2 regions of the Sphingomonas sp. 77B genome follow, and region 1 is predicted to be linked to the other one. Evidence: riboswitches for the same ligand, from Rfam matches in the RefSeq annotation. Region 1 holds a riboswitch; the other holds the start of a gene.

Region 1 (5,751 bases):
GCAGCGATGAGCGGTATCGAGCGGTCCAGCCATGAGATCTCTGAAATAATCAGCGTGATCGATGGCATCGCGTTCCAGACCAATTTGTTGGCGCTGAATGCCGGAGTCGAGGCGGCGCGTGCCGGTGACGCGGGCAAGGGCTTCGCTGTGGTCGCCTCGGAAGTTCGTGCGCTGGCGCAGCGCTCGGCAGATGCGGCCAAGGATGTGAAGTCGCGGATCGTCGCCAGCAACGAGCAGATTGAAACAGGTGTCGAACTGGTGGCGGAGACGGGGCGCTCGCTCGATCAGATCATCGGTCGAGTCCAAGAGATCACCGCCCTGATCAACAGCTTGGCCAACTCGGCTGAACAGCAGGCTGGCGGCTTGGGTCAGGTCAATGTTGCGGTCGAGGAGATGGACGGCGTGACCCAGCGTAACGCGGCTATGGTTGAAGAAACCACCGCCGCGGCTCGCGAACTGACGGACAAGGCGGACGAGCTGGCGGGACATGTCGCTCGCTTCCGGATTGGCGCTTCGGGGATCCGTGCGACCCAGGCCGCTGTCTCACCGAGTCGGCTGGCCCCGAAACCTGCAATGCGTCTCGTCTCCGGCGGCGGCTTAGCAGTTTCCGAGGATTGGTCGGAATTTTGAACAGCCTAGAGGCCCGGCGGCATCGGGGCTGCCGGGCCTCATGCTAGCCTAAACCCAAGGGAAACAGACCCTTAGCAGAGCGTTGAAGCGGCTTGCGGTAACCCAGGGGCAGTCGAGCACATGTGTAACCGAGCCCGATTTGATGGAGAGCCGCAGGCGATATTCCAGTCGGCCGCCAAGCTCTTCGAGGAGCGTCCTCGCGACAATCGCTTCCACCCGCAGGAATTGCGTCCGAAGGCGCGATCCTATGTGATCCGGGAGCAGGATGGCGAGCGCGCTTGGGACGTCATGTCCTGGGACGTACTGGGCGGGAAAGCGCCGTACCCCATGACCAACGTAAGAAACCTGGAACTGCCGCAGTGGCGCCGCCTAGCCGCTGATCCCGCGAACCGCTGCATCATCCCGCTTACAGAGTTTTGCGAGTTCACCCCCGACCGCCACAACCTAGGAGATGGCAAGCCGCCGCTAAAAGGCGAGATGTGGTTCAGCGTCACCGACCAGCCGACTTTCGCGGTCGCGGGGTTCTGGCAGCAGACGGCTGAGGGCCGGTCGTTCGCGATGGTTACCTGCGACGCGAACGAACTGGTCGAGCCCATTCACCCAAAGGCGATGATCACCGTCTTACGTCCTGAGGATGTGACGACATGGCTGCGCGCACCGGCAGAACAAGCGGTGACGCTCCAGCGCCCGTACCGTGCGGATCGAATGAAAGTGCGTGGGCCCGTGTTTCCAACGAGGGAACGTTAGGACCAGGCCGCCGAGCATGTGGCCAGCATTTGCTCTCGATTAATCGGATAGAATTGATCGTATTTATCGTCTAGAGACGATAGGCGTTACCAGATATTGGGCCTGCGTCCTTGGGGAGTAGCTACCCGCAGTAGCGGGGTTGCCGTCAACATCCTTGAGCCATCGGCTCGTGGCGGTAGCAGCAGGTTCGTCCTGCCCGGCGAGACCAATGATGCAGCACTCCGCTTTGTGGCCACGGGTGCATGCATCGTTTGGTTTGCTGGCCCTGAGTAATGACGTGATGCCCGGAATTTTGACGCTTGGCGCTTTGGGCGCAAGCCTGTCTGTCGATGCTTTCGCGGCCTCGTTGAGCAAAGGGGCGACCGAAGGACGAGCCCGCCTTCGTGATGCGGTAAAAGTCGGCATTGTGTTCGGGTTTTTCGAGGCTCTGACGCCTGCACTCGGCTGGCTGCTTGGCTTTGCGTTGAATGACTGGATTGCCGATTACGACCATTGGGTCGCGTTCACGCTACTGTTCGCGGTTGGCGCCTATACGATCCGGGAAGCCTGGACGAGTGAAGGCGATGCGCACCAAATTGACAGCGAAACCAAGCCCAGCATGCTCCGGCTCGCTGCAACGGCGATCGCAACGAGCGTCGACGCGGCGGCCGTCGGTGTGACCCTGGCCCTTATGGACGTCAACATTTGGGCTGCCTGCATGGTCATTGGCGGGACGACGACGTTGATGGCGACCATCGGCGTCATGCTGGGCAAGCATATTGGTCCTTACCTTGGTCGGTACGCTGGCATCCTAGGCGGCTTTGTCCTGATCGTCATCGGCGGATTAATCCTGGCTCAGCATCTGTCATCTTGATCAGAAGAGCGGGACGGGGTCGCGGGGCGTGGCCGTATTTACGTCTCGCTATTATGCGGCTGGGCACTGGATAGCCGGTCAACAGCTCATTGGTCGAGCCATGTCGCGAATGACGCCCGCTGTCCGAAGCATGGCGTTCTGCAACCAATTGCCCGTTCACCTAGCGAACGGCTGCCTCGGCTATCGCAACGGTTGCAGCCCTGCCTCTCCGGCGTTCCATTTCCTGTGCGGGCGACGCGCCCTGTCCGAACGACGACTTGGCGGCGGTCTGCGGCTTGAACCGCTGGTCCAAGTACCCGACCGCGATCGAGCCGCCCAGTACCGTGGCACCAATTATGCCCACACCGAGGAAACCTGTGCTGCGTCTCATGCGACCACTCCCAGATCGGTACAAGGAATTGTAGGTTAGAGGCTGGGGAAACGGCGCAGTCTGGGGCAGGGTCCGTGCGACACGTTTTGTTACAGCGTCGTGCATCACGCGCGAACTGTTGGCACCTCATCGATCCGCGTCGTCCACGCCGGTGATCGCATTTCTGACCGAAGCCGCCACTGCCGCTTGAAGCCCTGTCCAGCGGTGACCGCAGTGAAAGTCCCGAAGCGCCCGTTCACCTCGTCGAGCGCAGCCATCAGACGGTCCCGCTTTTCCGTAACGGCCTCAAATAGCGTTCGGGGGCGATCAGTCGCCGCCACCAAGTCGTCGAGCAAGATCCCGGCCTTCGTATAGGCGTATCCATCCCGCCAGGCTCGCTCGGCACAACGTCGAGCGGCAGCGATCAATTCCAGGCTATCGCTCGTCATCGGATGCAGCGTCACCGCGCGGGACCCGGCATACTGTGGCCGGTCGGGCTTGTGCTTGTTGGTATGGAAGAACGCCGTCAGTCGCCCTGCGACGAGGCCATGGTTGCGCAGCTTCTCTCCAGCCCGCAGCGCATATTGGGATAGCGCGCCCATCAGGCCATCGAAGTCAGTCACAGGCGTCCCGAAGGACCGCGTGACGGCCATGCCCTTCCGCTGCGGCTCGACCGCCTCAACAGCGTCAGCGGGGATGCCGCGCAGCTCAGCGACCAGTCGCTCTAGGACTACCGTACCTACGCCCCGAGCCTGCTTCATGGGCATATCCCGAAGCCCGGCGGCGGTGGTTACGCCCAGCGCTGCCAGCTTTAGCGCCGTGGCCTTGCCGACACCCCATACGTCACCGACTGGGAAAGCCCGCATGACGTCCTGGCGCAGACGTTCGTCCCGAAGGTCAGCGACGCCACTGAAGGGCGGCTGCTTCTTCGCAGCGGCATTGGCCAGCTTGGCTAGCGTCTTGGTATGCGCGATGCCGACGCACGTCGGAATCGTCGTCCAGCGCAGAACCTGAGCGCGGAGGCGATGGGCATGGTCGACAAGGTCGCGGTCATCGAACCCGGCTAGGTCGAGAAATATCTCGTCGATCGAGTATATCTCGAAGTCTCGGACGAACGCTTGGCAGGCAGCCAGGACGCGGCGCTGCATGTCGCCATAGAGCGTGTAATTGGACGAGCGGACCTGAATGCCGTGGCGTCGGATCAGGTCACGCAGGTGATGAGCCGGATCACCCATCTTGATGCCCAGCGCCTTCGCCTCGGCAGAGCGCGCGATCGCACAGCCGTCATTGTTGGACAGCACGATGACCGGCACGCCCACCAAGCTGGAGTCGAATGCGCGCTCGCAGCTCACATAATAGTTGTTGCAGTCGATCAGGGCGATTGGCGAGGTCATACGACCTTGCGCGCTACGCCCACCACGACGCCCCAGATCTCGACATACTCGTCGACGAGAATGTGGGAGAAGCCATCCGCCTCCGGGACAAGCCAATAGCGGCCATCCATCTGCTTCAGGCGCTTCAGCGTGCGATCACCGTGGACCAGCGCGACGACGATCGAACCTGCGCGTGCTCGCTTGGCACGGTTGACCACGATCAGGTCGCCATCAGTGATCCCGGCGCCCGCCATAGATCCGCCCTCGACCCGCATGATGTAACTGGCGGCCGGATGCTCGACGAGCCAAGCCCCCAGATCGATCGGCTCTTCCATGTCGTCCTGGGCAGGCGACGGAAAGCCCGCCGGGGTCCGGCACAGGAAAAACGGCACCTCGCGTGGGATGAGGTCGAACGGCACGTCATGCAGGCGCATCGCAGGCTGAGGTGTCACGTGACGGGAAGCGCGAGCTGTTCACCGGCGGCGGCTAGGCAGGCGCGGGCCGCCAACGCCCCATCGACTGCCTGACGGTAATGCACGGTCCCGTATCGCTCCGCTTCATCGAACACGAACTGCGCCCATTCGTCCGAGGGGTAGCAAGCCTCGTAGATAGCGCGCGCGGCTTCGCGCAGGCGGGGGTCGTGCTGCATCATGCTCATATTCCAGCGATTCGTGACCCGGCCTAGCTGGAACAAAATGCGAACATAGGTCAAGGGGGTGAGGGAGCTTGAGGGGAGTCGCGTAGCTTCAAGTGAAGGCGGCTCAGGACAGGCTGGGATCTCCATTGATACCACTGCGGGACGCAGTGTCGACATGGACAAAGACTCGCTCGTCACCCACGGGCCGCTGATCATCTAGCCCGGTAGTGATCACGAAGCGTACCAGCGAGGCGGGGCGACGGCCGTTCAAGCTGCGTTTGGTCGTCGCGGCGATCTGATACTGCCTCAGCATCTGTCGCCCTAAAGAGGGGGTGGGCAGGATTGCACCGCGCAGCCCGGTGGCCGCAAATCGATGTCGGCCTGGGCAGGCGCGTGGCTAAGAGTGGGGAGATGCCCTCTGATTGGCCCGAATCTGTCATTTGACGCTTGACATCGCGTCAGGTGATGACCATCTTCCTTTGCGGGGATTGAGGAATGTTGTCATGGCCGAGGTTGTAAAATTTGGAACGAAGGCGCCACTGACGCCTATCGATGTACAAACCTTCTCGAATGGCGATGATCGCGCTCGGCTTTCGGGCGTGGCGCTTAAGGCGTTCCGCGCAATTATTCAGCACTGGGGTCTTTCGAATAGCGAAGCTGCAGCCCTTCTGGGTGTGAGCGATAGCACTTGGGATCGCATAAAGCGTGGATCATGGGACCAGCCGTTATCCCAAGATCAAATGACCCGCGCATCCGCAGCCATTGGTGTTTACAAAGGGCTGCATCTCCTTTTCGCTGATGCCATGGCGGATCGTTGGCCTAAGCTGCCGAACAAGGGGCCGCTTTTCCAGCGGCAGAGTCCCGTCAACGCTATGATTGAGGGCGGTATTCCAATGATGCTAGAAACGCGTCGATACATTGATGCAGTGCGAGGCGGCCTGTAATATGCTGAACGGACTGACAATCACCCGGGATGCTTTGCAACGAACCGTCAGGTTGGTTACGACGGCACGACTGAGGGAGTCAGTTCTTCTCAATTTAGTCGATGCTGACGAGTTGGCTGCATTGGCTGAGATTGAAGGCGCTACGAGTAACAGACTTGTTGCTCAGACGCGTGGGACGAGTGATATTCAGTCCTATGAGTTGGTGTATGGCGTGCCGC
Region 2 (5,751 bases), on a different contig from region 1:
CGGAACAGCTCGGTTTCAGCCGCGACGAACTGGCCGAGATTGGCACCAGCATTGGTGACGCGCCCCGAGACGGGGCTGACGACCGCAACCGATCGGCCGTCACCTGATACGCGGGCAGCGCCTGCGGCGGCGCTAGCGCGCCGGGCATCGGCCTGGGCGACCGCCAGATTGGCTTGTGCGGCTTCATAGTCAGCGCGGGGGGTGACGCCCTGGGCAAGCAAACCGCGTTCGCGTTCGAGCTGGCGAGCGGCGAGAGTGACGCGCGCGGACGCGGCCGAGCGATCGGCTGCGATCTGCGAAGCATCGCGGCTCTCGACCAGAGCGAGCGTCTGGCCGGCTCGCACAAGATCGCCGATGCGGACCATGATACGGCTGACCGTGCCCGGTGCGCGCGCGGTCAGCACCGCCTCGGCGTCGGGCGTCGCCTCGACCGTAGCGGAGGCAAGGATCGCGGCGTCCAGCTCGCCGGAGGCCGCCGGGGCTACAGTGATCTGCGATGCCGAAAGTGCCTGCTGCGTCATCGCGACCGTGTTCGACGGCTTGGCTGGCGCTGCGGCCTCCGTAGGAGCAGGGGCAGGGGCGGGCGATTGGGTGAGGCGCGCAGCGCCGAATCCAAGCGCGGCGGCAGCGACCAGGCCAATGGCGGCGCCGGTGTAGAGGCGAGTTTTATCGGTCATTGCACCGCTTCTCCGGTGATGGTGAGGCCCTGCAGACGGGCGAGATTGGCGCGGGCGTCGAGGCGCGCTGCGGCGGCATCGAGGATGAGGCCGCGGGCGACTCCGAGATTTTGACGTGCGGCGAGCAGTTCGATCAGCGGGCTTTTACCTGCCTCGTAAGCGATGCGGGCGAGGCGGTAGCCTTCTTCGGCGGTTGTCAAAGTCCGCTGCGCGGCAGCGGCACGAGCGTCGGCTGCCTCGACCAGCGCTAGACCGGCGCGTGTCCCGGCCTCGGCTTCGAGCCGGGCCGCGGCGGCGCGCGCTTCTGCTCCTTGCAGCTCAGCGCGTGCCGCCGCGATGTTGCCCTGGTTGCGATCGAAGAAGGGGAGCGGGACCGATATGCCGGCGACTAGGGCAGGGCCGCTCGCGACGCGGAGTTGACGCACTCCAAGCTGCGCAGTGACGTTCGGAATGGCGAGGCGCTGTTGCACCGTCACCGCCCGCGCAGCGGCGTCTTGTTCGGCTTCCGCGACCCGCACCGTCGTCGCCTGCATCGCGTCAATGGGACCGAAAGCCGGCTTGGCATCGAGCCGATCGAGGAGTGACTCCGAAAGACCGGTGAAGGGGGTGGTCATACCGGCGAGCGCCGAAAGACGTGCCAGCGCGACCGTCTTGAAAGCGCGCGCGTTTTCGAGGTCGGCCTGAAGCGTGTTCAGTTCGGTTTCGGCCTGCACTTGCCGGAGACGGGCTTCCTTGCCGGCGCCGACCAAAGCGCGGGCAACCCTCAAGACATCGGTCGCCTGTTTAACCTCTTCTTCGGCGATGGTGATGCGACGATCGGCGATTTCGGCACCAGCATAAGCGCGCGCCAGCTCAGTCGCAAAGACGAGACGGCCGTCACGATCGCGCGCCTTTGCCGCAACGATCCCGGCTTCACCGGCGGCGATCCGAGCGGATCGCTTGCCGCCCAGTTCGACAGGCTGATCGACCTGGAAAGTCGTCTGTTGTTGATTGCGCGCATTGCGATCGTGGTCGCCCACGAAATTCTCTGCATAGACATTGATCGAGGGGTTCGGTCGGGCGCGCGCTTGTAATGCCAAGCCGCGTGCTCGGGCGACGTCTGCTTCTAGCGCCAGGACGCGCGGCACATCACGCGTCTGATTTAGAAGCTGTGCAAAGGGGGGTGCGGTCTGCGACCACGCCGCACCTACGGGCGATAGCGCCGCAAAGGCGCCGGTCAGCGCAACGGTGCGCGACCGGCGAAAACTGCCGTTCATAGTGCATGATCCTCTAGGGTAGTCAGTCGACGCGCGCGGCGTCGGCGAGACTCAACCGCGAGGCGGACGCAGAAGCTTAGATGGGTCGATCCCGCTGGGGAGCGATGGAGTTAATATCGACCACACGCGAGCGGCGACGATGGCCGCAACCGGCGCAGCCCTCGCGCCATCGAAAGCAACCCAGTGGCCTGCGGCGTGGGCAAGAAGGTGAGCTGGCCCGTCGCCGTCGGCCTGCTTTGCCGGAGCCTGATCGTCATGATCGATCATAACCGCATGGTCGTGATCGTCATCAGAATGGGTATCGACCATGGCGACTTGAACCGGGCCGTGATCGTGAACCATGGCGCTATGCCATCCCGATACTGCGACAAGCCCGAGGACAGCGGCCAGCGCCAACACGACTCCTAGGATCGCAACAGAGGAACGCTGCACCGCCATCATTTGCAGCGTAAGCCGACGCAAAAAACGGGGCAAGGAAATCACTTGCCGGTCAATTCGAGCGTTCACGCTATTTCAGCCTGCTCGACATTATACCAGCGCCTTGGCGGCGAGACACGACATCAGGACGTGCCCCCCTTTGCGGAACGGTCGGTCAGCTTTGCCAAGCGGTGTGGCAGGTCGCTCATGACGCGGCGTGCATCACCAGGTCGCAGGTTACGCCAACGCCGGACCTCGTCGCGCGTGCGGCCACACCCCCGGCACCATCCGGTGCGGGCATCGAAACCACATAGATCGACGCAAGGCGATCGCATCAGATCGCGCCGATCCGACTGAGGCCTTGCAAGCCGGAATAGGCCATGTAGCCCGCGATCACGAGCATCAGGCCCGCCGACGCATAAGGCGCCTTGCGCGCGAAGTCGCCGAACCCTGACCAGCGCTTGCGGATGTGCGTGACGCTGAGCGATGCGATGACGCCGGCGCTGACCATCGTCACGGCAAGGCCGACGCTGAACGCGCTCACCAGCACGACACCGAGCGCGAGACGCTTGAGCTGGAGGCAGAGCAGGAGGACGGTGACGGCTGCGGGGCAGGGGATCAGCCCGCCCGTCAGGCCGAACAGCGCGATCTGGCCGGTCGTTACCTGACGATCGGCGAACCGGCGGCTGATATCGGCGGCGTGGGCGCGCTCATGCGCGTTCATGTAGGCATCGTCGCCCGTGACCTTCAGTCCATCATGCCCGTGGCCGTGATCGTGCCCGTGTTCGGCGAATGTGAGGTCGTAGTCATGGCTGTGGCCGCCGTGGCCCAGCGAGACGCGCGCGTTGAAGGCGTGCGGTTCCGGGATCTCCTCGACGCTTTCGATGTAATCGCCCCGATCGACGAAGCGGAATGTCTGCGAACGGCCTTCGCCGCGATCCGTTGTGAGGATAACATCCGCCGCTTTCCAGCCACCCTTGGCAAAGCTCGCCCGCCAGCGCGGCGGCACGCCATCCTCGAAAATCTCCAGACGCATCATGCCGTGGCCGGTGTCGATCGTGCGGATCTCGTCCTCGCCGTGATGGTGGTGGTGATCGTGCGCGGCTTCGGCCTTCTGATCGGCACGCGTGCGCCAAATCATCCATAGACCGATGCCAAGAACGATGACGGCCGAGCCGAGCAGGAGGTAAGGCTCGGTCGTTTCGGTGTTGATGCCGCGCCCGAGATATTGCCCGCCAAGCGCGATGCCCCACACGATCGCGGTGTGCGAAAGCGCCGCGCACAGGCCGAGCAGGACGGCTTGGCCAACAGTGCCACGCACTGCGATAATAAACGCAGCCATCATGGTCTTGGAATGGCCGGGCTCCAGCCCGTGCAGCGCACCGAGCAGCAGCGCGGTCGGGATGAACAGCCAGAGATTGGAGCTGCCCTGTTGAACGAGTTCGGCGAAAGAGGTCATGGTGCGTCCCGGCAAGCCCGGCGGTCGCGACCGATCGGACGTGAAGTTCGGGCAGGTCCATATCCCCCCATGGGGATAGAGTCTATCCCCCCGGGGGGTTGCTCGACAAAGTTCGTCCGTTTGTCTTATAGGGTGACATGGCCCATTACGATCATTCCAATCATCCCGCGATCATCAAGCGGCTCAACCGTGCGACCGGGCACCTGAAAAGCATCGTCGGGATGATCGAAGAGCAACGGCCGTGCGTCGATATCGCGCAGCAGCTTCAGGCGGTGGAGAACGCGATCGCCAGCGCCAAGCGCGCGCTCATCAACGATCATATCGATCACTGCTTGGTTCACGCCGAAGAGGGCGAGGGGACAAAGGTGGCGGTGGAGCAGTTCCGGGCGATATCCAAATACTGGTGATCGCCTAATCGGACAGGGTTGATCGGATTCGGCTTGTACATATGCCCCCCAGGGGATACGGGCGTCTCACTCTTGGGGAGTAGCTACCCGCTGTTGCGGGGCCATCGTCAACATCCTTGAACCTTCCGGTTCGTGGCGATGGCAGCAGATTTTGATCTGCCCGGCGAGACCAACGATGCGCTACCTCTCTCGTGGCCGGAGGTGGATTGCGTCGTTCGGTTGACGGCCCTTGGACGTATATCAATGACGGGTTTGCTAACGCTCGGCGCTCTTGGCGCCAGCTTGTCGGTCGACGCCTTCGCTGCGGCGGTGGGGAAGGGTGCGACCAATCAGCGCAATCGTTGGCGCGATGCCTTACGTGTCGGCGCCGTGTTCGGCTTCTTCGAGGCGATCACGCCGGCGATTGGCTGGGCGATCGGCCTGGCGCTGAGCACTTGGATCGCGGCAGTCGATCATTGGATAGCCTTCTTCCTGCTTTTCGGCGTCGGCGGGCATATGATCCATGCAGCGACGAAAAGCGACGTGGACGCGGGTCAGCGCGCTCAGACCGGCGTGTGGCGACTGGTCGTTACCGCGCTCGCCACCAGCATCGATGCAACGGCGGTGGGTGTCAGTCTCGCGGTCATGCAGGTCAATATCCTGACCGCGTGCCTCATCATTGGCGGGATCACCACGGTCGTCGCCACGATCGGCGTCATGCTCGGCAAGCACGCGGGACGGTATATCGGCCGCTATGCAGAGATGCTGGGCGGGCTGACGCTCATCCTCATCGGCGGCACGATCCTCTACCAGCACCTCACCGCCTGACCTCAAACCAGCGCGCCGCTTGCTCGCTTGGCGGGGAAGCGGCGCGCGATTTCGCAGCTAGTCCGCGATAAAGCTGCCGCGTCCTCCCCGGAACGCGCCGACGACATTGCCACGATCCCAATGGCCGGACAGGATGCCGCGCCGGGGGATGCTTCCGACCGGCTTGCGGCGCGCGGCGAGTAGCCGCGCGCGGCGTGTATCGCGATCGATGGGCAAGCCCGTCATGATGTCGATGGCGGTGCGCAGCGGGGTCATGCGGGCCGCCACTGCTCGACCAGCGCCGCCATCGCGTCGCGGTAGCCCCAAGCATCGGGATAGACGGACGGCTCGGCCGCCAGATGCGCCATGACGATGAGCATGTCTTCCGAGATGCCGGGATCGCAATTGCAGAGGTGAAGGACCGGAAAATGGCCCCATGCACTGCCGTCCCACCATGCCAACAGGAAGTCGGCCGCACGCGAGGCTTGGCCGGTATCGGACCCGGCGACGACGATCAGGCGGGCAATGGCCTCGCCAACGTCCTCGAAGCTGACAGCCCGGATTGCGGGGCGGCGTTGGGGTGGGCTCATGACTATTCGCTTCTGCTCCTTCAAGCGTGGAAGGGGACGGGGACCAACAGCGCATCATCGATCGGCTCGACGTCGCGCAGCTCCACCATCACGATCTTCTCTACCCGCTCGGCGCCGGTCGGATCGAGATAAACATAGGTGTGGCCTGCAAACACCGGG

What was found. Region 1 has a riboswitch for manganese ahead of AC1GI4_RS05690 (manganese efflux pump MntP). Riboswitches for the same ligand answer to the same signal wherever they lie in the genome.
Positions count from the first base shown of each region.
Region 2: it holds a riboswitch for manganese, as region 1 does, so the genes downstream of both, AC1GI4_RS17255 (manganese efflux pump MntP) here and AC1GI4_RS05690 (manganese efflux pump MntP) in region 1, are expected to answer to the same signal.

Region 1 covers NZ_JBWMBY010000001.1:1,245,666-1,251,416, reverse strand. Annotated here, with positions in the region: gene AC1GI4_RS05700 (methyl-accepting chemotaxis protein) at 1-630, shown strand, start outside; gene AC1GI4_RS05695 (SOS response-associated peptidase family protein) at 751-1,377, shown strand; yybP-ykoY riboswitch at 1,478-1,651, shown strand; gene AC1GI4_RS05690 (manganese efflux pump MntP) at 1,634-2,230, shown strand; gene AC1GI4_RS05685 (hypothetical protein) at 2,391-2,600, opposite strand; gene AC1GI4_RS05680 (Y-family DNA polymerase) at 2,705-3,973, opposite strand; gene AC1GI4_RS05675 (LexA family protein) at 3,970-4,404, opposite strand; gene AC1GI4_RS05670 (hypothetical protein) at 4,401-4,664, opposite strand; gene AC1GI4_RS05665 (antitoxin Xre-like helix-turn-helix domain-containing protein) at 5,030-5,533, shown strand; gene AC1GI4_RS05660 (RES family NAD+ phosphorylase) at 5,535-5,751, shown strand, end outside.
Region 2 covers NZ_JBWMBY010000002.1:16,196-21,946, reverse strand. Annotated here, with positions in the region: gene AC1GI4_RS17285 (efflux RND transporter periplasmic adaptor subunit) at 1-677, opposite strand, end outside; gene AC1GI4_RS17280 (TolC family protein) at 674-1,933, opposite strand; gene AC1GI4_RS17275 (hypothetical protein) at 2,141-2,341, shown strand; gene AC1GI4_RS17270 (DUF1289 domain-containing protein) at 2,494-2,685, opposite strand; gene AC1GI4_RS17265 (nickel/cobalt efflux transporter) at 2,685-3,809, opposite strand; gene AC1GI4_RS17260 (metal-sensing transcriptional repressor) at 3,947-4,216, shown strand; yybP-ykoY riboswitch at 4,285-4,455, shown strand; gene AC1GI4_RS17255 (manganese efflux pump MntP) at 4,460-5,023, shown strand; gene AC1GI4_RS17250 (hypothetical protein) at 5,081-5,278, opposite strand; gene AC1GI4_RS17245 (DUF7673 family protein) at 5,275-5,592, opposite strand; gene AC1GI4_RS17240 (hypothetical protein) at 5,613-5,751, opposite strand, start outside.